Regions from separate parts of the Crossiella sp. CA198 genome, predicted to be linked through region 1. Evidence: riboswitches for the same ligand, from Rfam matches in the RefSeq annotation. Region 1 holds a riboswitch; the other holds the start of a gene.

Region 1 (11,332 bases):
CTGGATCGCCAACGACGACCTGCTGGCGCCCGCGGATGAGAACACCTCGCAACAGCTGGCCGCCTCCTGGGCCAGTTCGGCCGACAACGGCCAGACGGTGACCATGCTGGTGGACGTGTCCGGGTCGATGCACGCCGACGGCGGCCAGGACAAATCCCGGATGGACTGGCTCAAGGCCGCGTTGCGTGGCCAGGTGGACCGGTCGGTGTCGGGTTCTATGGGTATGTGGGAGTTCTCCCGGTCCCTGGATGGCAAGAAGCCGTACCGCCAACTGGTGCCGACCAAGGGTATTGAGCAGCAGCGCAACGCCCTGCGGGGTGCGATCGAGGGCCTCAAGCCGGTGAGCGCCACCCAGCTGTACTCAAGCCTGGCTGTGGTGTACCGCTCGGCTGTGGAGAATTACGAGCAAGGACGGACGAACCGGATCGTGGTGCTCACCGACGGCCCCAACGACGGCGGTCTGAACCTGCAACAGTTGCAGGCCGAGCTGGACAAGGTGCGTAACCCGAACAAGAAGGTCTCGATCAGCTTCATCACGATCGGCCCCGACCCGGAACGCGCCCCACTCACCAAGATCGCCCAGTCCACGGGCGGCTCGGTGTCCGTCGCCGCGGACGGCGCGGCGATCGACCCCGCGCTGGCGCAGTTGCTCTCCGCAGGCTGACCTCGTTCCTCCGCCGAGGACCTGTCGACGTGACGGTGTCCGGGACGCACATGCCGCACCCGGGCACGAATGGAGTGGGTAATGGCAGCAGACCGCCCCGCGCCGCGATGGCGCAAGAGCAGCTACAGCAGCGGCAACGGGGAGAACTGCGTGGAGGTGGCGGTCTTGCCGGATGCGGTGGTGGTGCGCGACTCGAAGAATCCGGACGGGGCGGGGTTGTCGTTCTCGCCGGGGGCGTTCGCGGCTTTTGTGCACGGGCTGGATGAGTTGGGTGGTCATGGCGGAGAAGGGCGGAGCGGGGAAGGGCGCGGCGGGGAGGACTGAGCGAGGCGGAGTCCTTTGTGGACGGTGGAGGGTGGGGGTGAAAACCCCACGACGAGGGCTCTCGCGTGTTCTCCGTACGGCCTGGAGCATGCAGACCACACCTCACCGAGCGGCCCCTGCAACCTGCCGCCGCCTGCCCGCCCAACGCGACGGGGGCCGCTCGGTGAGGTGTGGTTGGCTGGCGGAAGGCCGTACGGAGAACACGCGAGCCCTCGGAGCCACGCTGGAACCAGCCCCGGCAACCCAAACCCCGCCCCGCAACCTGCTCGCCCGGCTCTTGATCTGCCTCCCCCCTCCGGTGGTCTGCCCGGCCGGCGAGGCCATCCTTTTTTGATCTTCGGGTTGACAGTCAAGAGCGAAGATCAAGTGCGTCCTCGCCGGACGGGCAGAAATCAAAGGATGGGGGGAAAATCAAGAGCAGAGAGCAGTGCTCGTACGGTTCCCCATCCCCGTCAGCCCTCCGATACCAAACCACATCCCGGGCAAGCGGCCCGTTGCGGTTGGGCGGGCACGCGGAAGCAGGTTGCAGGCCGCTTGCCCGGGATGCGGTGTGTCCTCTCCAGGCTGACGGGGATGGGGAACCGCTCGGGTGGAGTTTGAAAAGCCACCCCGGCCGCCCGGCTTCGGGCTTCGCCCGCCCGCCGCCGCAGAACCCAATGCGAAGCGCCCCGGACCGTTGGCCCGGGGCGCTTGTCGTTCTTGCTGTCAGCTCTCGAAGGCGCTGATGGGCGGGCAGGAACAGACCAGGTTCCGGTCGCCCTTCGCCCCGTCGATCCGGCGCACCGGCGGCCAGATCTTCGGGCGGTCCGACTTCATCGGGAAGGCCGCTTCGGCCCGGGTGTACGGGTGGTCCCAGTCGCCGGTCAGGGATTCCGCGGTGTGCGGGGCGTTGCGGAGCGGGTTGTTGTCCACCGGCCACTCGCCCGCGCCGACCTTGTCGATCTCCTTGCGGATGGCGATCATGGCCTCGCAGAAGCGGTCCAGCTCGGCCAGGTCCTCGCTTTCGGTGGGTTCGACCATGAGGGTGCCCGCCACCGGGAAGGACATGGTGGGGGCGTGCAGGCCGTAGTCGGCCAGGCGCTTGGCCACGTCGTCGACGGTGACGCCGGTGGCCTTGGTGATGGGGCGCAGGTCGAGGATGCACTCGTGGGCGACGAAGCCGCCCTCGCCGGTGTAGAGGACCGGGAAGTGCTCGTCGAGTTTGCGGGCCACGTAGTTGGCCGCGGCGACGGCGGTCAGGGTGGCGCGGCGCAGGCCGTCGGGGCCCATCATCCGGACGTAGGCCCAGGAGATGGGCAGGATGGAGGCGCTGCCCCAGGGTGCGGCGCTGATCGGGCCGACGCCGGTGGCGGGGCCCGCGGTGGGCTGCAGCGGGTGGTTGGGCAGGAACGGCGCCAGGTGTTCGCGGACGCCGATCGGGCCGACGCCGGGGCCGCCGCCGCCGTGCGGGATGCAGAAGGTCTTGTGCAGGTTCAGGTGGCTGACGTCGCTGCCGAACTTGCCGGGGCGGGCCAGGCCGACCAGGGCGTTGAGGTTGGCGCCGTCGACGTAGACCTGGCCACCGGCCTCGTGCACCAGGGCACAGACCTCGGCGACCGTTTCCTCGTACACGCCGTGCGTGGACGGGTAGGTGATCATGATGGCGGACAGGTCGTCGCGGTGGGCCTGGACGGTCTCGCGCAGGTGGCCGAGGTCGATGTTGCCCTTGTCGTCGCAGCGGACCACGATCACCCGCATGCCGGCCATCACCGCGCTGGCGGCGTTGGTGCCGTGCGCGGAGGAGGGGATCAGGCAGATGTCGCGGGCTTCCTGGCCGCGGCTGCGGTGGTAGGCGCGGATGGCGAGCAGGCCGGCGAACTCGCCCTGGCTGCCCGCGTTGGGCTGCACGCTGACCGCGTCGTAGCCGGTGACCTCGGCCAGCCAGGCCTCCAGGTCGTGCACCAGGGAGAGCAGGCCCGCGGCGTCGGCGGCGGGGGCGAAGGGGTGCAGCCCGGCGAACTCCGGCCAGGTGATGGATTCCATCTCCGTGGTGGCGTTGAGCTTCATGGTGCAGGAGCCGAGCGGGATCATGCTGCGGTCCAGAGCCACGTCCTTGTCGGAGAGGGCGCGCAGGTAACGCAGCAGCGCGGTCTCCGAGCGGTGGGCGTGGAAGACCGGGTGGGTCAGGTAGTCCGAAGTGCGGTTCAGCCCGCCACCGAGGGCGTCGGGGGTCTCGGCATCCAGCGCGTCCACGTCGCCGGTGACGCCGAAGGCCTGCCACACCAGCGCGAGGTGCTCGCGGGTGGTGGTCTCGTCGCAGGCGATGCCGACGTGGTCGTTGTCGGCCAGACGCAGGTTGACGCCCAGGGCGCGGGCCTTGGCGACGATCTCGGCGGCCTTGCCGGGCACGTGCGCGAGCACGGTGTCGAAGAAGCGCTCGTGCCGCAGCTCGACGCCGCCCGCGCGCAGGCCTGCGCCGAGCACGGTGGCCAGCCGGTGCACCCGGGTGGCGATGCCGCGCAGGCCCTCGGGGCCGTGGTAGACCGCGTACATCGCGGCGATCACCGCGAGCAGCACCTGGGCGGTGCAGATGTTGCTGGTGGCCTTCTCCCGGCGGATGTGCTGTTCGCGGGTCTGCAGCGCGAGCCGGTAGGCGGGGTTGCCGTCGGCGTCCACGCTGACCCCGACCAGGCGGCCGGGCAGCTGGCGCTCGAGTCCGGCGCGCACCGCCATGTAACCGGCGTGCGGGCCGCCGAAGCCCATCGGCACGCCGAAGCGCTGGGTGGTGCCGACCACGACGTCCGCGCCGAACTCGCCGGGCGGGACCAGCAGGGTCAGCGCGAGCAGGTCCGCGGCGACGGCGACCTGGGCGCCGCGTTCGTGCGCCTGCTCGACCAGGGCCCGGTAGTCGCGGACCTCGCCGCCCGCGCCCGGGTAGGCCAGCAGCACGCCGAAGAACTCGCCCTCGGGCAGGCCCTGGGCGAGGTCGGCGAGCACGATCTCGATGCCGAGTGGTTCGGCGCGAGTCTGGATGACCGCGATGGTCTGCGGCAGCGAGTCGGCGTCGACGACGAACCGCGCCGACTTGGACTTGCCGGCGCGGCGCACCAGCGTCATCGCCTCGGCGGCCGCGGTGCCCTCGTCGAGCATGGAGGCGTTGGCGGTGTCCAGGCCGGTCAGGTCGGCGACCATGGTCTGGAAGTTGAGCAGGGCTTCCAGCCGGCCCTGGGAGATCTCCGGCTGGTACGGGGTGTACGCGGTGTACCAGGCCGGGCTTTCCAGGATGTTGCGCTTGATCACCGGCGGGGTCACGGTGCCGTAGTAGCCGAGCCCGATCATGGGGGCCCTGACCGTGTTGCGGTCGGCCAGCGCGCGCAGTTCGGCCAGCGCCTCGGACTCGGTGGCCGGGGCGGGCAGGGCCAGGCTCAGCTCACCCTCGCGGATCACCTGGGGCACCGCCCGCTGGGCGAGTTCCTCCAGCGAGCCGACCCCGATGACGTCGAGCATCCGGGCCAGTTCGGCGGGCCGCGGACCGACGTGCCGGTCGGCGAAGGGCGTGCCGTGCTCCAGCGCGGCCAACGGGATGCGATCGGGGTTCGGCTGGGTCATGCTCTCGCCTCCGGCGCCTAGGGGTGGGCATGCGGAACTGCCCTCCCCCTCTGTCCGTACCCGGTGTCCGGGCGCCTGAGAGCTTCACCCGGTCACGGCGGACCGGACTTGCACCGTCGGCGGGTCCGCGCAGGACGAGGACCGCTTTCCAGAGGTGTCTGCCCACACGGTCCGCTTGGCCTGAGAGGTTCCGGGGAGGAGTTGCTCCTTCGGCGCCGGACCGATGGCTCCGGTCCGGGCTCTCCCGCGTGGGGATCACGACTACGCGCGAAATCCTACCCCGCCGGAGTTCACCGGAAGTTTCCGACGTGCCCAAGAACACCAGGTCACCAACGGTGGTCAGGGACAGACACAGCTGGTGGTCGTGCTGGTACGCCGAGTGGTCGTGGTGGTGCTGCGCCGAGTGCTGCTGGTGGTGGGCCGGGTGGTGCTGGTGCGGCTGATGGTGGTGCTGGTCAGCGGCAGCTGGCTGACCACCCTGGTCGGGCTCGGCGAGGAGCCGCCGGGCGCAAGCACCGCCTGGGTCAGGAACACCCCGACCACCGCCGCCACCACCGCGCCGACAGCCCCGATGACCGCGGCGCTACGTTCGAAGGCCATCGCCCTCCCCCAATCCGGAGACCATCCGCACCAGCGAGGATGCGTCCGGTCCCGGTCGGTGGGACTAGGTCGTTCGGGTCACCGGCGGTAACGATCGCGGATACCTGGAGCGCCCCTGGTCAGCCGCTGCCGTGCACGTCCCAGACCGGGGTGCGCACCTGTGGGCCGCAGTCCGGCCAGTCACCGCGGCAGATCCGGTAGAAGCCGGGCGGGAAGTACTGCCAGGACTTGCTCACCTGACTCTTGTCCAGGCCGCACTGGGGTTCGGTGAACGGCGTCCACAACCCGCGCATCGAGCCTTCCAGGCGGTAGCACTCCCCCGGCGCGCCCGCGGTGACGAACAACCCGCGCACCGTGTCGGTGCACCCGGGATCGCACACCCTGGTGACCTGGGCGGCGAAACCCGCCTGCTCATGCCGCAGGGTCAGCGGCCTGGTGACGCCCTCGGCACCGGCCACCGCGGGCACGGCCAGGCCGGGCGCCGCGGCCAGGACCGCGAGCAGCAGCAACACAACACGTCGGATCATGCCTGATGAACCCCCTGATCGCGGCCACCCTCCGGCGGCCCGCGGTCAGTGTTGGACACCGCGTGCCCTGGCAGAAGAGCGGCGGCGGTTTCCTGCCCCGGCGGTCGACCCGTTCGGAGCAGGACCAGTGGTTCAGCCGGTCTGCCGGTCCCGGCGCTTGCGGGACAGCTCGTCGTCCTCGCCGGGCAGCAGCTCCACCCCGTCGGCGCGTTCGGCCGGGAACTCGTGGATGGTGCCGCTGATCTCGCGCATCGCCCCGCTGACCGCGATCCCGAACACGCCCTGCCCGCCCTGCAGCAGATCCACCACCTCCTCCGGGGAGGTGCACTCGTACACCGTGGTGCCGTCGCTGAACAGCGTGATCCGGGCCAGGTCGCGCACGCCGCGGCGGCGCAGGTGATCCACCGCGACCCGGATGTTCTGCAGCGAGACCCCGGTGTCGAGCAGACGTTTGACCACCTTCAGGACCAGGATGTCCTTGAAGGAGTAGAGGCGCTGGCTCCCGGAGCCGTGGGCACTCCTTATGGTCGGCGCGACCAGTCCGGTGCGGGCCCAGTAGTCGAGCTGCCGGTAGGTGATCCCGGCGATCTGACAGGCGGCGGGTCCCCGGTAGCCGACCAGTTCGTCCGGCAACGACAGGTCCGGGAACAAGGCACCCTGCTCGGGCGCGCCTCGATCGCTGGGCGCTTCCTCGACCACGCGTGCCTCCCCTCGGCCGACCTTCTGGTCGGCAACGGCGACCGCACGCCCGTGCGCACACTGGCGTGCCGGTCCTGAGCAGGCGGCCGGGAAGTGGATCCACCCCGGCGCGATTGACTCGCCACCGACGGTAAGACGGCCCATCCCCCGGGTCAACGCGACGCGCGGGGAAGGCTCCCGCGTCGCGCTCAGACCCCGGGTCCGGTTCACTCTTCTGAACCGATTCCCGCGCTGTCACCTGGTCGGACGGTGACGAGCGGCCACGCATCCCAGCACAACCGCCACAAGATCACAGCTTGACCACACGATCGTGTTATGGACGAAGGTTGTTGATCACCCAACGGCGAGGGCCCGGCGACTCCGCTCACGCGGTGTCGCCGGGCCCTGGCAAAAGTCAGCGTTGTCTCTAGGTGTCCGCCCCGCGGAAGTCCTCCGGTGACACGGAGTCCAGGAACTCGCGGAACTTCTCCACCTCGTCCTCCTGCTCGTCCGGGATGACCAGGCCCGCCTCGGCGAGCACGGACTCCTCGGCGTGGATGGGCACCCCGACCCGCAGCGCGAGCGCCACCGAGTCGCTCGGCCGGGCCGAGACCCGCACATCCCCGTCGAAGACCAGCTCCGCGAAGAAGGTGCCCTCCTGCAGATCGGTGATCCGGACCTGTTCGAGCTGCCGCCCCAGTGCCCCGATCACGTCCTTGAGCAGGTCGTGGGTCAGCGGCCGGGACGGCCGTACCCCCTGCTGCTCCAGCGCGATCGCGGTCGCCTCCACCGAGCCGATCCAGATCGGCAGATAGCGGTCACCTTCGGTTTCACGCAGCAGCAGGATCGGCTGGTTCGCGGGTAGCTCCACCCGCACACCGACGACGCGCATCTCGCTCATCGGAACTCGCCTCCTCCAGTGCGTTGGACCGCAACATCCCCACCATGACGAGGATCGCGTACCGACTCCTCCGACGCTACCCGCCGCAGGACACGGTTGCCCGCTCCAGTACATGTCATCGCGGGCACGAATATCACGTTTCGGCCGCGACCTGCGCGGGAGTCATCCGCCGGTCACGCCCCGCAGTCCGATCTTGACCAGCAACGTGTGCAGCGTCACGGACAGCGCGGCCAGCTCCCTGACCACCTCATCCGCCCTGGCCCTGGCGTCCCGGTCGCGTTGCCGGGCCAGTGGCGCCGCGATTTGCTCCACCAGCCCGACTTCCCGGTCGGCGGAGGAACGAAACGCGCGCAGGTGGCGGGGTTCGATGCCGAACTCGGTCATCGCGCGCACGGTGCGGACCAGCGCGGCGGTGTCGGAATCGTAGAACCCGGCGGCGCCCGCCCGCACCAGCCCGTAGCGCTCCAGCTCGATCAGGGTGGCCGCGTCGATGCCGGTGGTCTCCAGCAGTTCCTCGCGGGTCAGCCGGATCTCGCCGCCGCGCTCGAAGGCGGTGGCGGTGGGCAGGCCGTCCACCGCGACCAGCGTCCGCGGCGGGCGCGGGGCGGGACCGGCGGGCAGTTCGCCGTCGTCGATCGCCTCCAGCTGCTCCTTGATCACCTTCAGCGGCAGGTAGTGATCCCGCTGGGCGGCGAGCACGAAACGGAGACGTTCGACGTCGATCGGGGAGAACTGGCGGTACCCCGAGGGGGTACGCGCCGGGCGGACCAAGCCTTCCGATTCCAGGAACCGGATCTTGGAGATGGTCACCTCGGGGAACTCGGCCCGGAGCTGCGCGAGCACCGTGCCGATGCTGAGGCCACCACGCTGGGGCCGCCCGGCCGCCGTCACTGAGCCGGTGCGCCGGGGCCGGTCAGGAAGACCAGTCGGAACTTGCCGATCTGGACCTCGTCCCCGTTGGCCAGCACCGCGGTGTCCACCGGAGCCCGGTTGACGTAGGTGCCGTTGAGGCTGCCGACGTCGACCACGACGAACTCCCCGCCCTCACGGCGGAACTCGGCGTGCCGCCGGGAAACCGTGACGTCGTCGAGGAAGATGTCGCTGTCGGGGTGCCTGCCGGAGCTGGTGGTGTCCCGGTCGAGCAGGAAGCGCGAACCCGCGTTCGGGCCACGCTTGACCACCAGCAGGGCCGAACCCGACGGCAGCGCGTCGACCCCGGAGATCGCGGGCTCGGGAGCCGCGGTCTCGGTGCCTTCGACCTCGGAGAGGAAGTCGGCGCGGAAGATCGAAGTGGACTCTGCGGGACGCTCCGGCGGAACGCCGGGCCCGTCGTGCGTGCTCACCTGAGTGCTCCTCGTGCCGGATGGATCATGCGAAGTGTCCTGCCAACGTACCGTGTTGGTCTCGTCGTTCCCTGAGCGGCTCCTGCGCTTGCCGAAGAGCCGGCGAAAGATCGAGATCACGCTTCGCTGATCTTCTCGGCATAGGCGGCGGCGTCGAGCAGCTGCTCCAGCGCCGCGGCGTCGTCCAGCCGCAGCTCGAAAAGCCAGCCCTCGCCGTAGGGATCGGAGTTGATGGTCTCCGGCGCGGTGACCACGACCTCGTTGACCGCGGTGACCTCGCCTGCCAGCGGCGCGTAGATGTCCGAGACGCTCTTGGTCGACTCGACCTCGCCGACGGAATCGCCGGGCTTGACCGTCTCGCCGACCGTGGGCGGCTGCACGAACACCACGTCACCCAGCGCGCTCTGCGCGTAGTCGGTGATGCCGATGCGCACCACGCCGTCGCCGGTGACCTGCACCCACTCGTGCTCGTCCGTGTACTTCAACTGCTCGGGCACATTCACCGAGTGTTCTCCTCCCGTGCCGGTGCGACGCGCCGACCAACTTGTGTCAACCGGCTGGTCGAGCGTATTTCTGCTTGCGTTCCGCTCGCAACGCGGTGATCTCCACGCGGTCCTGTTGCTGGATGCGTGTCGAGCCGCCCTTGCGTTCCACTGTGTCCACCACCCCACCGGGGATGTTCAGTGCCGCGGCAAGAGTAGGGGGATCGCCGATGGCCGTGATCACGTAGGGCAGGGTCAGGGTGGTCCCGTCGATCCGGATCAGCCCGTCCGCGCCGGTCAGCGCGGTGTCCACGCCCACCCGCACCGGTCCGGCCTGCACTGCCTCGGCGCCGGCGTTGCGCAGTTCCTGGATGACGTCCAGGAGCACCTCGGGCCCGAGTTTGCCGGTGCCGTCGTTGATCTCGATCCGCAGTCCGGGTCCGGCCACCGGCACCGTGCCGGTGAGCACGGCCAGCGCGGTGACCCTGCGGCGGGCCTCCTCCAGGGCCGCGGCCGAGGCGGTGCCGCCCTCCTGCAGCCTGCGCAGGGTGGCCTCGGATTCGGCGATCTCCTTGCGCAGCGAGGCTTCCTTGGCCTGCAGGCCGTCCAGCAGCACGATCAGGTCCTGCGGCCGGGCCTCGGCCAGGCCCTCGCCGGTCTGGGTGCGCCGGACCTGGGCGACCAGGGCCACGCCCAGCACCAGGCAGAGCAGCACCATGGTGGATCCGGTGACCCAGCGGTTGTCCCTGATCCGGACCAGGCGGTGTTTGGCGCCGGTGCGCCGCGTCGATTCCGGTTCGGTCATCTCAGGCCTTGAACAGGTGTCGCCGGATGGCCGCGGCGTTGCCGAAGATCCGGATGCCGAAGACCACCACCACCGCGGTGGACAGTTGCGCGCCCACGCCCAGTTCGTCGCCCAGCCACACGATCAGCGCGGCGATGACCACGTTGGAGACGAAGGAGACCACGAAGACCTTGGCGTCGAACTTGCCGTCCAGCCGGGCCCGGATGCCGCCGAAAAGCGCGTCCAGCGCGGCGACCACCGCGATCGGCAGGTAGGGCTGAGCCCATTCGGGCACCGTGGGGTCCAGCCACAGGCCGAGCAGGACGCCCACGGCCAGGGCGAACAGGGCGATCACCGTTTTCCTCCAGTGGTGCTGGTGGGCGGGGTGGTCGAACGCGGCGGCGGCTGGGTGGTCGGGGAGACCGGCGGGCGGGTGACGGTGGCGGCCATTCTGCCTTCGGTGATCCCGGCGGCGGCCAGGCGCAGCTCGTCGCGGGTCTCCACGGTGAACACGGTGCCGTAGTCGGCGGCGAAGCCGAGGAAGCGGCGGCTGGCCTCGGTGAGCGCGAGCGCGTCGCGCATCTCGGCGGGCGAGCCGATCGCCTCCAGCACGTAGGGCTGGGTGATGGGCCGGTTGTCCACCAGCATCGCGCCGCCTGCCTGCCGGATGGTGGCCCGTGGCTGCAACCGGACGCCGCCCACCGCGACCGCCTCGGCCCCGCTCGACCACAGCGCGTTGACCAGCACCTGCAGGTCCCGGTCCAGGATGTTCTGGTGGTTCTGCCCGCCGCGGGCCTCGATCGGGTCCCGGACGGTGATCAGCAGTCCCGGTCCGCGCACCGCGACCGCGCCCGCGGCCTGGTTGAGCGCGGTGAGCCGGTCCAGCTCGGCCCGGCCCGCCTCGTCGCCGTCGAGGGCGCGGCCGCGGGCCTGGTCCAGGGACCGGGCCAGTTCGGCGGCGCGGCGGCTCAGTTCCTCGGTGTTGGCGCGGGCGGCCTGCACGTCATCGGCCAGGCTGCGCCGGGCCTGGTCGGCGTCCGGGGCGCGCTGACCGGCGTCGGAGGCGGCCACGCCCATCAGCAGTCCGGCCAGCAGCGCGCCGCCGACCAGCCAGGCCTTGTGACTGCGACGTTTCGGCGGTTCGCCGCCGCGGCGCTGGTGCGCCTCGTCGTAGCCCGCGTCCAGGTGGTCGCCGAGCAGCTGGCCCAGGATGCCCAGCTCAGCGGGTTTCGGGTCAGCCACCGGCGGCCTGCGCGAGCCGGGGCGGGGCGCCCGCACGCAGCGCGCCGCCGAGCTGGATCAGGTAGAGCACGGCGGCCCAGACGTACATGGCGCTGCCCCAGATGGTGAAGGCGTAGGCCAGCGGCCGGAACCACTCGGCGCCGGTGTAGGTGCCGTCGGTGAGCAGCAGCAGCGGGAAGGCGTACATCAGGCAGAAGGT
Region 2 (11,332 bases), on a different contig from region 1:
TCCGGGCGCAGTTCCCTGGCCCGGCGCACCGCGCTGATGCCGTCGGGCACGTCGGCGACCACCTCGATGTCGGGCTGGACCTCCAGGATCATCCGGAACCCGACGCGCACCATCTCCTGGTCGTCGGCGATCAAGACCCGAATCGTCACCGCGTTGCCTCCCGCACCGGCAGCCAGGCGTGCACCTCCCAGCCACCGGACAGCCTCGGCCCGGCGCTGAACCGGCCGCCCAGCAGCTCAACCCGTTCCCGCATTCCGACCAGACCGTAGCCCCCCGAACCACCGGCTGGCGCGGCGGAGGACCCCTTGCCGTCGTCGGTGACCCGGACGTGCACCATCTCGTCCGCGGTGCTCACCGCGACCCGCACCGCGGTCAGCCCGACCGCGTGCTTCTGGGTGTTGGTCAGCGATTCCTGCACCACCCGCAGCACCGAGCGGGCCAGCTCCACCGACAGCGTCCGAGGCAGGTCCAGGGTCAGGTACACCGGCAGCCCGGCGGCCGCGGCGTCGTCGACCACCTTGCGGATATCGGCCACCGGATCGGTGGTGGCCGCGTCACTGGCGCCGACCTCGCCGACCGCGTGGGTGTCCCGCAGGCTGCTCACCAGCGAGCGCATCGCGGTCAGCGCGTCCACCCCGGCCCGTTCGATATAGGGCAGGACCCGTTGCGCGGCAAGCGGATCCTGCTCGGCCACCACCTGCGCGGCCTGGGCTTGCACCACGATCCCGGTGACGTGGTGCGCGACCACGTCGTGCAGTTCCCGGGCCAGCGCCAGCCGCTCGTCCTGCTGGGCGGAGCTGACCGCGGCGGTGACCACCCGGCGCCGGTCGCCGTCCCGGGCCCGGAAGTACACCCCGGTGCCGATGGACAACAGCAGCAGCATGCCGGGGATGGCGACCGAGGCGAGGTTGTCGAACAGGTTGCCGCCAGGGCGGATCACCCCGGCCAGGATGCCGGCGAAGACGATCCCGGCCACCGCGGTGGTGGCCTTGTTCGGCGAGGCCTGGCGGACCACGGTGGCGATCAGCGCCATCCCGGCCGCGGTCTCCACCGGCCCCATGCCGGCGACCGCGTCCCAGTGGTTCACGTGGGTGTAGCGCAGCCCAGCGGTCAGCCCGATCATGGTCATCGAGGCCAGCAGCGCCGACTCCACCGGACGGCGCGGGGCCACCACGGCGATCAGCGCGATGATCGCGTCCGCGAGCCAGGCCAGCCCCAGCACGTCCGAGCGCGTGCCCCCGGCCGCGGTGCTGAATTCGACCAGCAACATGAACCCGAGCGCACCGGCGATCGGCCACTGCCGCCGCAACAACGGCCGCCAGCCGGTCAACGTGGTGTCCACAGTGGAACACGGTACGTGTTCGCCCCGCGCGCGCACCTCGGCCGGGTGGCCACCCCGCCCCTCGGCCGATCGGCCGAGGAAGCCCAGGCACGCCTGGCCCGCTGGCCGAAGTCACCAGACCCCACCGTCGACCAGTCTTTGATCCCGTCAGACACAAGCGCCCCGCCTCCCCGATCACCAACGCAACCACCACAACTTGTTGCGAAACAGGCGTGGCGCGCAGCGACACGGCGGGCTCTTCACCAGCGGCGGGGTACCGATTTTTCGCGCGACTCAAGAGCGAAAAATCCAGCGTGCGGAGCACGCCAATCAGACACAGGAGGACTAAGTGACGGTTCCGGGTTTCGGTGCGCAACCGGTGCTCACCGGCCATCACCTCATCAAGCGCTATGGCCAGGTGCACGCGCTCGCCGGGGTGGACATCTCGATCGCGCCCGGCGAGGTGGTCGCGATCATCGGACCGTCCGGATCGGGCAAATCAACCCTGCTGCACGTGCTGGCCGGCATCCTGCCCACCGATGACGGCGTGGTGATGCTGGACGGCAAGCGGATCGACCAGTTCGGCGAGACCGAGCGCAGCAAACTGCGCCGTTCCGCCTTCGGGTTCGTCTTCCAGGCCGGGATGCTGGTGGGGGAGCTGACCGCGGAGGAGAACGCGGCGCTGCCGATGCTGCTCGCGGGCATGGCCAAGGACCAGGCGCTGACCGCCGCGCGGCAGTGGCTGACCCGGCTCGGCCTGGCCGGGATGGAGGGCCGCCGACCGGGGGAGCTGTCCGGCGGGCAGGCGCAGCGGGTGGCGATCGCGCGGGCGCTGGCGCACCGGCCGCGGGTGATCTTCGCCGATGAGCCGACCGGGGCGCTGGACTCGCGCACCTCGGATGAGACCATCGGCGCGCTGCTGGACGCGGCCAAGGACTCCGGGGCCGCGGTGGTCATCGTGACGCACGATCCGCAGGTGGCCGCCCGTGCCGAGCGCGTGGTGGAGATCCGGGACGGACTGATCGCCCGGCGGGTCGCCGCGTGAATCCTTTCCAGCTCGCCCTGCGGGTGCTCCGCGGGGATCGCCGCAGCCTGGTCGCGGCCGTGTGCACCCTCTTCGGCGTGGCCATCGCCGTCACCCTGGTGTCCTGGCTGGCCGCGGTGCCCGGCGCCTTGGACGCCCGCGCCGAACACGAGGCCTGGCGTCAGCCCCGGCCCGCCGCGGACGAGTCCTCGGCCGCGGTCCTGGTCAAGAACAGCCAGGACCGGGTGCGGGACAAGAACATCACCCGGATCGACGTGGCCGCGCTCACCCCGAACGCCCCGGCCGCGCCCGGCCTGCTGCGCGTCCCGCAGCCGGGGGAGGTGCTGCTGTCCCCGGCGCTGGCCGCGCTGGCCCGCGACCTGCCAGCCGACCAGCTGGCCAAACGCTTCCAGGGCAAGGTGATCGGCGAACTCGGCGATCAGGCCCTGATCTACCCCGGCGAACTCGTCGCGGTGGTCGGGCACGGCCCGCAGACCCTGGCCGAGGGCGATGCCTACCCGGCCGCCGGGCTCGTCCCGACCGGCGAACCCCGGCCCGACTTCATGCTGTTGCTGCTCTCCCAGGTCGGCCTGGTCGTGCTGGTGGTGCCGAGCCTGGTGCTCATCGCCTCCTCCGCCCGGCTCACCGCGGCCCGCAGGGAACGACGCCTGGCCGCGTTGCGACTGGCGGGCGCGACCCCTGGGCAGGTGGTCGCGATCACGGTGGTGGAGATCGCGCTCGCCACGGTGCTGGGCACCCTGCTCGGCCTCGCCCTCGGACCGGTGGCCAGGGAACTGACCACGCAACTCCCGTGGAACGGCGGCACCTGGTTCGCCGCCGACCTGGAACCGAGCTGGCTGCTTTCCCTTGGCATCGGCATCGGCACCCCGCTACTGGTGATCGGCGCGGCCGTGTTCGGCCTGCGCCGGGTGCTCACCCAGCCGCTGGGCGCGGCGCAGCAGCACAGCCGCAAGCCGCCCAGCGCGTGGCGGCTGCTCATCCTGATCGCCGCGGCAGGCGCTTTCATCGGCGGCATCAGCGTGGCCAGCGCCACCGGCGGCACCTCGGTGCTCATCGGCGGCCTGGCCGGGATCGCACTGGCCGCCTCGGTGGTCGGACCGTGGCTGACCTCGGTGGTCGGCCGGATCTTCACCAGGGTCTGGCGCCGCCCGTCCACCCTGCTCGCCGGGCGGCGGCTGCGTGATGACCCCAAGGCCGCCTACCGGGCCGCCTCCGGCGTGGTGCTCGCGGTGTTCGCGGGCAGCCTGGCGCTGACCGTGCTGCCCTCGCTGGAACGCAAGGTGGACGACCGGACCTGGCAGCCGTGGAAGGAGGGCGTGCTCTACACCACGGTCAGCTCGACCGAGGTGCGGACCGCGGCCGAGCGGCTGCGGGTGGAGCTGGCCAAGCGCGGGGTGAACACCCCGGTCGGGGTGGCCGCGCACGGCAACCTCAAGAACCAGAGCGGCAACTACGTCGGCCGGGCGATCGTGCTCGGCTGCGAGGACGCCACCGCGCTGATGTGGCTGCAACTCGGCCAGTGCGGCGGCGCGCCCGGCGTCCGGGTCGGCAAGGGGCAGCAGTACCCGTCCGGGCCGCTGCAGCTGTCCACCTACGCGGGCCGGGACGAGGGCAGCACCCCGCTGCCGGCGAAGCCGGTCGTGCACCAGATGGCCGGGGACAACGGCAAGGCGGGCGGCACGATCATCATCGACCCCGCGCTGATCCCCAAGGGCGCCCAGCTCACCGGCTACACGCTGACCGTGATGACCAGCCCGGCCAACGCCGAGCTGGTGCGCACGCTGCTGATCGAGCAGGTGCCCGGCGGCCGGATCGGCTCGCTGGAGGCCCAGCAGGGCCGGGACACCATGCAGGTCGGTGACATGCGCCGGATCGCGCTGATCGGCCTGATCATCGCCGGGCTGCTCGGTGGCATCAGCGCCGCGATCACCGCGGCAGGCTCGGTGGTCGACCGCAGGCGCACGCTGGCCGCGCTGATCGCGGCGGGCACCCCGGTGCGGGTGCTGGCCAGGGCGTTGCGCACCGAGGCGGCGCTGCCCGCACTGGTGGCCACGCTGGGCGCGGGCCTGGCCGGACTGGCGGTCGGCGGGGCGCTGATGACGCTGGTCCAGGCGCCACTGGCGGTCAACTACTGGCTGGTCACGCCACTGGTGGTCGGCTTCGGCGTGGCCATGGTCGCGGCCTCCGCATGTGGGCCGCTGTTGCGCAGGATCTCCCCGCAGGCTTACGCGGAGGAGTGAGTGCCTCGGCCGTTCGGCCAGTCCGCCGACTGGCCGAACGGTCGGGGTCAGGATGGCTTAACGGCCGATCCGCAAGCGGGGTCTACCAGCGCAAACTGGTTTCAGACACAGAGAGCGCGAAGCGAAGGAGACCACGATGCTGGAGATGGTGCTGACCTGGACCGGCGCGGTGCTGAGCCTGCTGGTGCTGGCGCTGATGATCCTCCCGGCCGTGGTCGACGGCCAGGGCGAGCCGAAGGCGGTCAAGGTGGCCCGCACCGAGCGGATCAAGGCCACCCGCGCCGCCCGCGCCGCCCAGAAAACCCACCGCCCGGCCCGCCACGCGGGCCCCATCGCCGCCTGACCTACAACCACAAACCTGTCGAGTTGGGCCAAGTCGTACGCCTGGTTGGGCAAACCGGGCGTACGACTTGGCCCAAATTGGTGTCAGAGGTTGGGGTAGAGGGGGTGCTTGGCGGCCAGGTCGGTGACCCGGGCGCGCAGGGCGGCCGCGTCGAAGTCCGGGGTGAGCGCCTTGGCGATCACGTCGGAGACCTCGGCGAAGTCCGCGTCGGTGAAGCCGCGGGTGGCCAGCGCGGGGGTGCCGATGCGCAGGCCGGAGGTGACCATCGGCGGGCGCGGGTCGAACGGGACCGCGTTGCGGTTGACCGTGATGCCCACCTCGTGCAGCCGGGCCTCGGCCTGCTTGCCGTCCAGTTCGTGGTTGCGCAGGTCGGCCAGCACCAGGTGCACGTCGGTGCCGCCGGTGAGCACGTCCACCCCGCCGCCTGCCTTGACCAGCGTCTCGGCCAGGATCTTGGCCCCGGACAGGGTGCGCCGCTGCCGCTCGGCGAACTCCTCGCTCGCGGCGATCTTGAACGCCACCGCCTTGGCCGCGATCACGTGCTCCAGCGGTCCGCCCTGCTGACCGGGGAACACCGCGGAGTCGATCTTCTTGGCGAACTCCTGGGTGCTCAGGATGGTGCCGCCGCGCGGTCCGCCCAGGGTCTTGTGCGTGGTGGTGGTGACCACGTGCGCGTGCGGCACCGGGCTGGGGTGCAGCCCGGCCGCGACCAGCCCGGCGAAGTGCGCCATGTCCACCATCAGGTAGGCGCCCACCGCATCGGCGATCCGGCGGAACTCGGCGAAGTCCAGCTGGCGCGGGTAGGCCGACCAGCCGGCCACGATCATCTTGGGCTGGTGCTCCTTGGCCAGCCGCTCCACCTCGGCCATGTCGATCAGGCCGGTGTCCTCGCGGACCTGGTAGGCGGCCACGTCGTAGAGCTTGCCGGAGAAGTTGATCCGCATGCCGTGGGTGAGGTGCCCGCCGTGCGCCAGCTCCAGGCCGAGGATCTTGTCCCCTGGCGTGAGCAGCGCGTGCATGACCGCGGCGTTGGCCTGCGCGCCGGAGTGCGGCTGCACGTTGGCGTGCTCGGCGCCGAAGAGGTCCTTGACCCGCTGGATGGCCAGGCGCTCGGAGACGTCGACGTGCTCGCAGCCGCCGTAGTAGCGCCTGCCGGGGTAGCCCTCGGCGTACTTGTTGGTCAGCACCGAGCCCTGCGCCTCGAGCACGCCCACCGGGGCGAAGTTCTCCGAGGCGATCATCTCCAGGGTGGACTGCTGGCGGCGGAGTTCGGCGCCGAGCACCTCGGCGATCTCCGGGTCGATCTGCGCGAGCGGCGTGTCCAAAGTGGACATGATCGGGTCTTCCTTTCAGCCTGCGGTCAGCTCGTCGTACTCATCCGGCGTGAGCAGCTCCCCGTCCGGGGCCGCGCGGTTGATCCTGATCAGCCACCCGGCTCCGAACGGGTCGGAGTTCAGCAACGCCGGATCCTCGGCCACCGCCTGGTTGACCTCGGTCACCGTGCCGGAGACCGGGGCCAGCAGGTCGCTGACCGATTTCGTCGACTCGATCTCACCGCACGCCTCACCGGCGCTCACCACCGCCCCCACCTCGGGAAGCTGGACGAAGACCACGTCACCCAGCGCCTCGGCGGCGTAGGCGGTGATCCCGACCGTGGCGATCGGACCGTCGGTGATCCACTCGTGGTCCTTGGTGTAGTGCAGTTCGCGCGGAACCGGCATCGCAAAAACAGCCTTTCGGGAAAGTATGTGCAGGTGGGATGGGTCAGCGCGAGCGCTTGTAGAACGGCAGCGCGACTACTTCCGCCGGTTCGGCGTTGCCGCGCACGTCCACCAGCACCTCGGTGCCCGCCGCGGTGTGCGCGTGATCGAGGTAGGCCATCGCGATCGGGTGACCCAGGGTGGGGGAGGGCGCGCCGCTGGTGATCTCGCCCACCACGGTGCCGTCGGCCAGCTTGACCGGCTGACCGGCCCGCGGGCTGCGCCGGCTCTTGCCCGCCAGTCCGACCAGGGCGCGGGTGGTGTGCTGACGGGCTTCCAGCGCGGCCCGGCCGACGAAGTCGCCGAGCTTGTCGAAGCGGACCACCCGGCCGAGTCCGGCGTCGAAGGGGGTCAGCCCGACGTGCAGCTCGTTGCCGTACAGCGCCATGCCCGCCTCCAGCCGGAGGGTGTCCCGGCAGGCCAGCCCGGCAGGCCTGAGCCCCAGCGGCTCCCCGGCCTCGGCGATCCGCCGCCACACCGCCTCGGCCAGTTCGGCGGCCACGTAGACCTCGAACCCGTCCTCGCCGGTGTAGCCGGTGCGGGCCAGGTAGATCGGGTGTCCGGCGATCACCGCGGGGCGGCCTGCGTAGTACTTCAGGCCGGTGAGGTCCTCGCCGGTGACCGCGGTGATGATCTCGGCGGCGACCGGCCCCTGCACCGCGATCAGCGCGGTCTCGGCGGACCGGTCGAGCACCTCGGCGCTCAGCCCGTGTGCCCGCTCACCCAGCAGCGCCCGCACCACCGCGGCGTTGGAGGCGTTGGCCACCACCAGGAACTTGCGCTCGGCCTGCCGGTAGACCACCAGGTCGTCCAGCACGCCGCCGTTGGTGTGGCAGAGCATGGTGTACCGGGCCCGGCCCACGGCCAGTGCGCCGATCGCGCCGACCAGCGCGTAGTCCAGCACCCGGCCCGCCTCCGGACCGGAGATCTCGATCTCGCCCATGTGGCTGAGGTCGAAGAGCCCGGCTGCCTCGCGCACCACCTTGTGCTCGGCCAGCTCACTGCCGTAGCGCAGCGGCATCGACCACCCGGCGAAGTCGGTGAACTGGGCGCCCAGCGCGACGTGCTGGGCGTGCAGGGGACTGCGGCGGGACACGCCGACTGCGGTCACGGGAGGCTCCTGGGGTCGAGGTGTCCACCGGCATGCGGACACCGCTGCTGAGCCTCCCCGCTCTGTCATGGGACCTGAGAGCTTCGCCGCGCGGACGCGGGTTGCACCGTGGGTGAGGTGGGCGAACCCACCTGCTTTCCAGAGTCGCCTCGCTCGAACGGTGACGTTGCCTGAGAGTTTCCGGGGAGTGGTTGCTCCTTCGGCGTCCCGCGCGTGCTTCGTGCCGGGATCTCTCCCGCCCGAGCTCAAACGGCCGATATGCGGTTGTGCCGCGAACCTTCCGGGACGGCCGAGGGGTCTGTCAACCCCTGGGCAGTTCGACCTTGACCCGCAACCCGCCGTCCGGCCGGGGCTCGGCCTTGACCGTGCCGCCGTGCGCGCGGGTGATCGAGTCCACGATGGACAGGCCCAGTCCGGCGCCTTCGCCCTTGTCGGTGCGGCCCTCGCCCCGCCGGAACGGCTCGAACAGTTGCGGGATCTGCCCGGCTGGCACCTTCGGCCCGGTGTTGGACACGGTGAGGCCGCCGAAGACGTCGGTGCGCACCCACACCGTGCCGCCGCTGGGCAGGTTGTGCCGGATCGCGTTGGAGACCAGGTTGGTGACCAGCTGGGTGAGCAGCACCCGGTCGCCGGAGACGGTCGCCTCGGTGAGCCGCACCTGGAGTTCGATCTCCCGCCGCCCGGCCTCGGCCCGGTACTGCCCGACCGCCTCGGCGACCACCGTGTGCATGTCGACCTTGGCGCGTTTCGCCAGGCCACGGTCGCTGCGGGCGAGCACCAGCAGCCCGTCGATGAGCCGTTCGATCCGCCGGTTCGCGGTGAGCAGCTGCTCGCGGATCTCGGCCGCCTTCTCCGGGGTGGGATTTCCGGCCAGCCCGATCTGCACCGCGGCCCGCTGCACCGCCAGGGGGGTGCGCAGCTCGTGCGAGGCGTTGGCCACGAACCGGCGCTGGCTGTCGAAGGAGGATTCGAGCCGGTCCAGCATCCGGTCGAAGGTCTCGGCCAGTTCGGTCAGCTCATCCGGCGGCCCCTTGATCGCCAGCCGCTCGTGCAGGTTGGAGGAGGAGAGCCGTTGCGCGGTGGCGGTGATGGTGTGCAGCGGTCGCAGCACCCGGCCGGAGAGCCACCAGCCCGCGGCCACCGACACCGCGGCCACCCCGATCAGGGACAGGATGGAGACCAGCAGCAGGGTTTCCATGGTGGTGACCTCCACCGCCCTGGTCACCTCGGCGGCGGGGAGGAAGGCCAGCGTGCCGTCCGGCCGGAGCTGGCGCATCGCGACCGAGGACGGCACCCCCTCCAGCGGGATGGTGCGGGCGACCGCGGTGCCCAGCCGGACGGCCAGCTGGTCGCGCACCAGCAGGTAGATCACGGTGAGCAGCACCGCGCCGCTGCCCAGGAACAGCGAACCGTAGAGCGCGGTCAGCTTGACCCGGACGGTCAGCCGGGTCGGCCTGCGGTCAGATCCGGTAGCCGGCACCGGGCACCGTCTCGATCACCGGCGGTTCGCCGAGTTTGGCGCGCAGCTTGGACATGGCCACCCGCACCGCGTTGGTGAACGGGTCGGCGTGCTCGTCCCAGGCCAGTTCCAGCAGCCGTTCCGAGCTGACCACCGCGCCCTGGGCCCGCAGCAGCACGGCGAGCACGGCGAATTCCTTGGGGGACAACTCGATCCGCCGCCCGTCCCGGCTCACCAGGCGGTTGGCCACATCCAGCCGGACGCCGTTGCGGACCAGCACCGGCGGCAGCGCGGGCTGACTGCGCCTGCCCAGCGCCTGCACCCTGGCCAGCAACTCGGGGTACTCGAAGGGCTTGGTCAGGTAGTCGTCCGCGCCCAGTTGCAGACCGTCCACTTTGTCCTCAAGCGACCCGGCGGCGGTGAGCATCAGCACCTTGGTGCGACTGCCCTGGGTGGCCAGTTCGGCGCACACGTCGTCGCCGTGCCTGCCGGGCAGGTCGCGGTCGAGCACCAGCACGTCGTAGTCGTGCACGGCCAGCCGCTCCTGCGCGTCCAGCCCGTCGTGCACCACGTCCACCGCCATCGCCTCCGCGCGCAGCCCGGAGGCCACCAGCTCGGCGAGCACGACCTCGTCCTCGGCCACCAGTACCCGCATGCCACCGAGTATGCGCTGGCCCGGGGTTTCCGGAATGTTTCCGCGCGCGGAGAGCCTCCGGAAACACCCGTCCGCGTAGACCTGGCACCGAACGCCGGGCCACTGGGTCCGACGAGGTGAGGAGGACTGCATGAGGACGCTGACCCGGCTTGGGGTAGGGGTCGCCGCACTGGTGACCGCGTTCAGCCTGGCTGCCTGCGGCGGCGAGGACAAGGGTGACGGACCGGCCAGCCTCAACGGCGGCAACGGCAAGGGCAACGAGCAGAAGGCAGGCGACGAGGCGCCCAAGGACCCGAAGGAGGCCATGCTCAAGTTCGCCAAGTGCATGCGGGACAACGGGATCGACATGCCCGACCCGGACCCGAACTCCGGCGGGATCGCGGCCCAGCGCATGGACGAGACCAACATGGAGAAGTTCGAGAAGGCCAACAAGGCCTGCGAGAAGTTCGCGCCGAAGAGCAACTACAACCCGAACGACCCGGCGGAGAAGGACAAGCGCGCCAAGCAGAACAAGTGCCTGCGCGAGAACGGCCTCGACATCAAGGAGAGCGGCGAAGGCCAGGGCGGCATGATCACCCTGGACGGCGACAAGGAGAAGATCGAGAAAGCGATGAAGGCCTGCGGCATGGGCATGGCGGGATCGGCGCCGGCGAAATGAGCGAACAGGAACTTCCCCGCCAGCGCCGGCGCAGATGGCCGTTCGTGGTGCTGACCGCGGCCACCGTCACCGCGGTCGGCGTGACCGGGGTGCTGGTGCTGGGGCACGGCGGTGACGCCCAGGCGGACAAGGGAAATCAGCAGACCGCGAGCAAGACCGCGAAGGTGCTGCGGAACACCCTGGTGGAGCAGGAAACCCTCGGCGGCAAGCTCGGCTACGGCGGCAAGTTCGAGATCACCGCCAACGGTGGTGGCGGCGGGATCATCACCTGGCTGCCCAAGATCGGTGATCAGCTGGGCCGCGGCGAGGCCGTGTACAAGGTCAACGACAAGCCGGTGCCGTTGCTGTTCGGGGACAAGCCGTTCTGGCGCAAGCTGGAGTCCGGGATGGACAAGGGTTCCGACGTCCGGCTGCTGGAGCAGAACCTGCGGGCGCTGGGCTACACCGGGTTCACCGTGGACGACAAGTTCGACGCCAAGACCGCCGCCGCGGTGAAGAAGTGGCAGAAGAAGCTCGGCCTGGAACAGACCGGCGCGGTCGACCCCGGCGCCGTGGTGGTCCAGCCCGGTGAGTTCCGGGTGTCCACAGTGGAGGCGATCGTGGGCGCGCCCGCGCAGGGCAAGCTGTTCTCCGGCACCGGCACCACCCGCACGGTCACCGTCGAGGTGCCGGTGAACAAGCAGACCCTGGCCCAGGAGGGCGCCGAGGTCGAGGTCAGCCTGCCCGGTGGCAAGTCCACC

The links. A riboswitch is a leader RNA that binds a small molecule or an ion and turns the genes downstream of it on or off. The one in region 1 is predicted to bind glycine.
Region 2: linked by a shared signal. The riboswitch ahead of gcvT (glycine cleavage system aminomethyltransferase GcvT) and the one ahead of gcvP (aminomethyl-transferring glycine dehydrogenase) in region 1 are both predicted to bind glycine.

What each region holds. Positions count from the first base shown of each region.
Region 1 covers NZ_JBQJIM010000029.1:26,810-38,141, forward strand. Annotated here, with positions in the region: gene ACTOWY_RS37200 (substrate-binding domain-containing protein) at 1-664, shown strand, start outside; gene ACTOWY_RS37205 (DUF397 domain-containing protein) at 746-988, shown strand; gene gcvP (aminomethyl-transferring glycine dehydrogenase) at 1,694-4,576, opposite strand; glycine riboswitch at 4,620-4,733, opposite strand; glycine riboswitch at 4,734-4,833, opposite strand; gene ACTOWY_RS37215 (hypothetical protein) at 4,916-5,176, opposite strand; gene ACTOWY_RS37220 (hypothetical protein) at 5,296-5,703, opposite strand; gene ACTOWY_RS37225 (MerR family transcriptional regulator) at 5,836-6,402, opposite strand; gene ACTOWY_RS37230 (bifunctional nuclease family protein) at 6,809-7,282, opposite strand; gene ftsR (transcriptional regulator FtsR) at 7,445-8,173, opposite strand; gene garA (glycogen accumulation regulator GarA) at 8,170-8,625, opposite strand; gene gcvH (glycine cleavage system protein GcvH) at 8,742-9,128, opposite strand; gene ACTOWY_RS37250 (DUF881 domain-containing protein) at 9,175-9,912, opposite strand; gene ACTOWY_RS37255 (small basic family protein) at 9,914-10,246, opposite strand; gene ACTOWY_RS37260 (DUF881 domain-containing protein) at 10,243-11,133, opposite strand; gene ACTOWY_RS37265 (CDP-alcohol phosphatidyltransferase family protein) at 11,126-11,332, opposite strand, start outside.
Region 2 covers NZ_JBQJIM010000041.1:8,158-19,489, reverse strand. Annotated here, with positions in the region: gene ACTOWY_RS41340 (response regulator) at 1-149, opposite strand, end outside; gene ACTOWY_RS41335 (sensor histidine kinase) at 146-1,342, opposite strand; gene ACTOWY_RS41330 (ABC transporter ATP-binding protein) at 1,671-2,366, shown strand; gene ACTOWY_RS41325 (FtsX-like permease family protein) at 2,363-4,606, shown strand; gene ACTOWY_RS41320 (hypothetical protein) at 4,743-4,949, shown strand; gene glyA (serine hydroxymethyltransferase) at 5,033-6,283, opposite strand; gene gcvH (glycine cleavage system protein GcvH) at 6,299-6,670, opposite strand; gene gcvT (glycine cleavage system aminomethyltransferase GcvT) at 6,714-7,805, opposite strand; glycine riboswitch at 7,873-7,968, opposite strand; glycine riboswitch at 7,969-8,068, opposite strand; gene ACTOWY_RS41300 (sensor histidine kinase) at 8,122-9,300, opposite strand; gene ACTOWY_RS41295 (response regulator transcription factor) at 9,281-9,934, opposite strand; gene ACTOWY_RS41290 (hypothetical protein) at 10,065-10,592, shown strand; gene ACTOWY_RS41285 (peptidoglycan-binding protein) at 10,589-11,332, shown strand, end outside.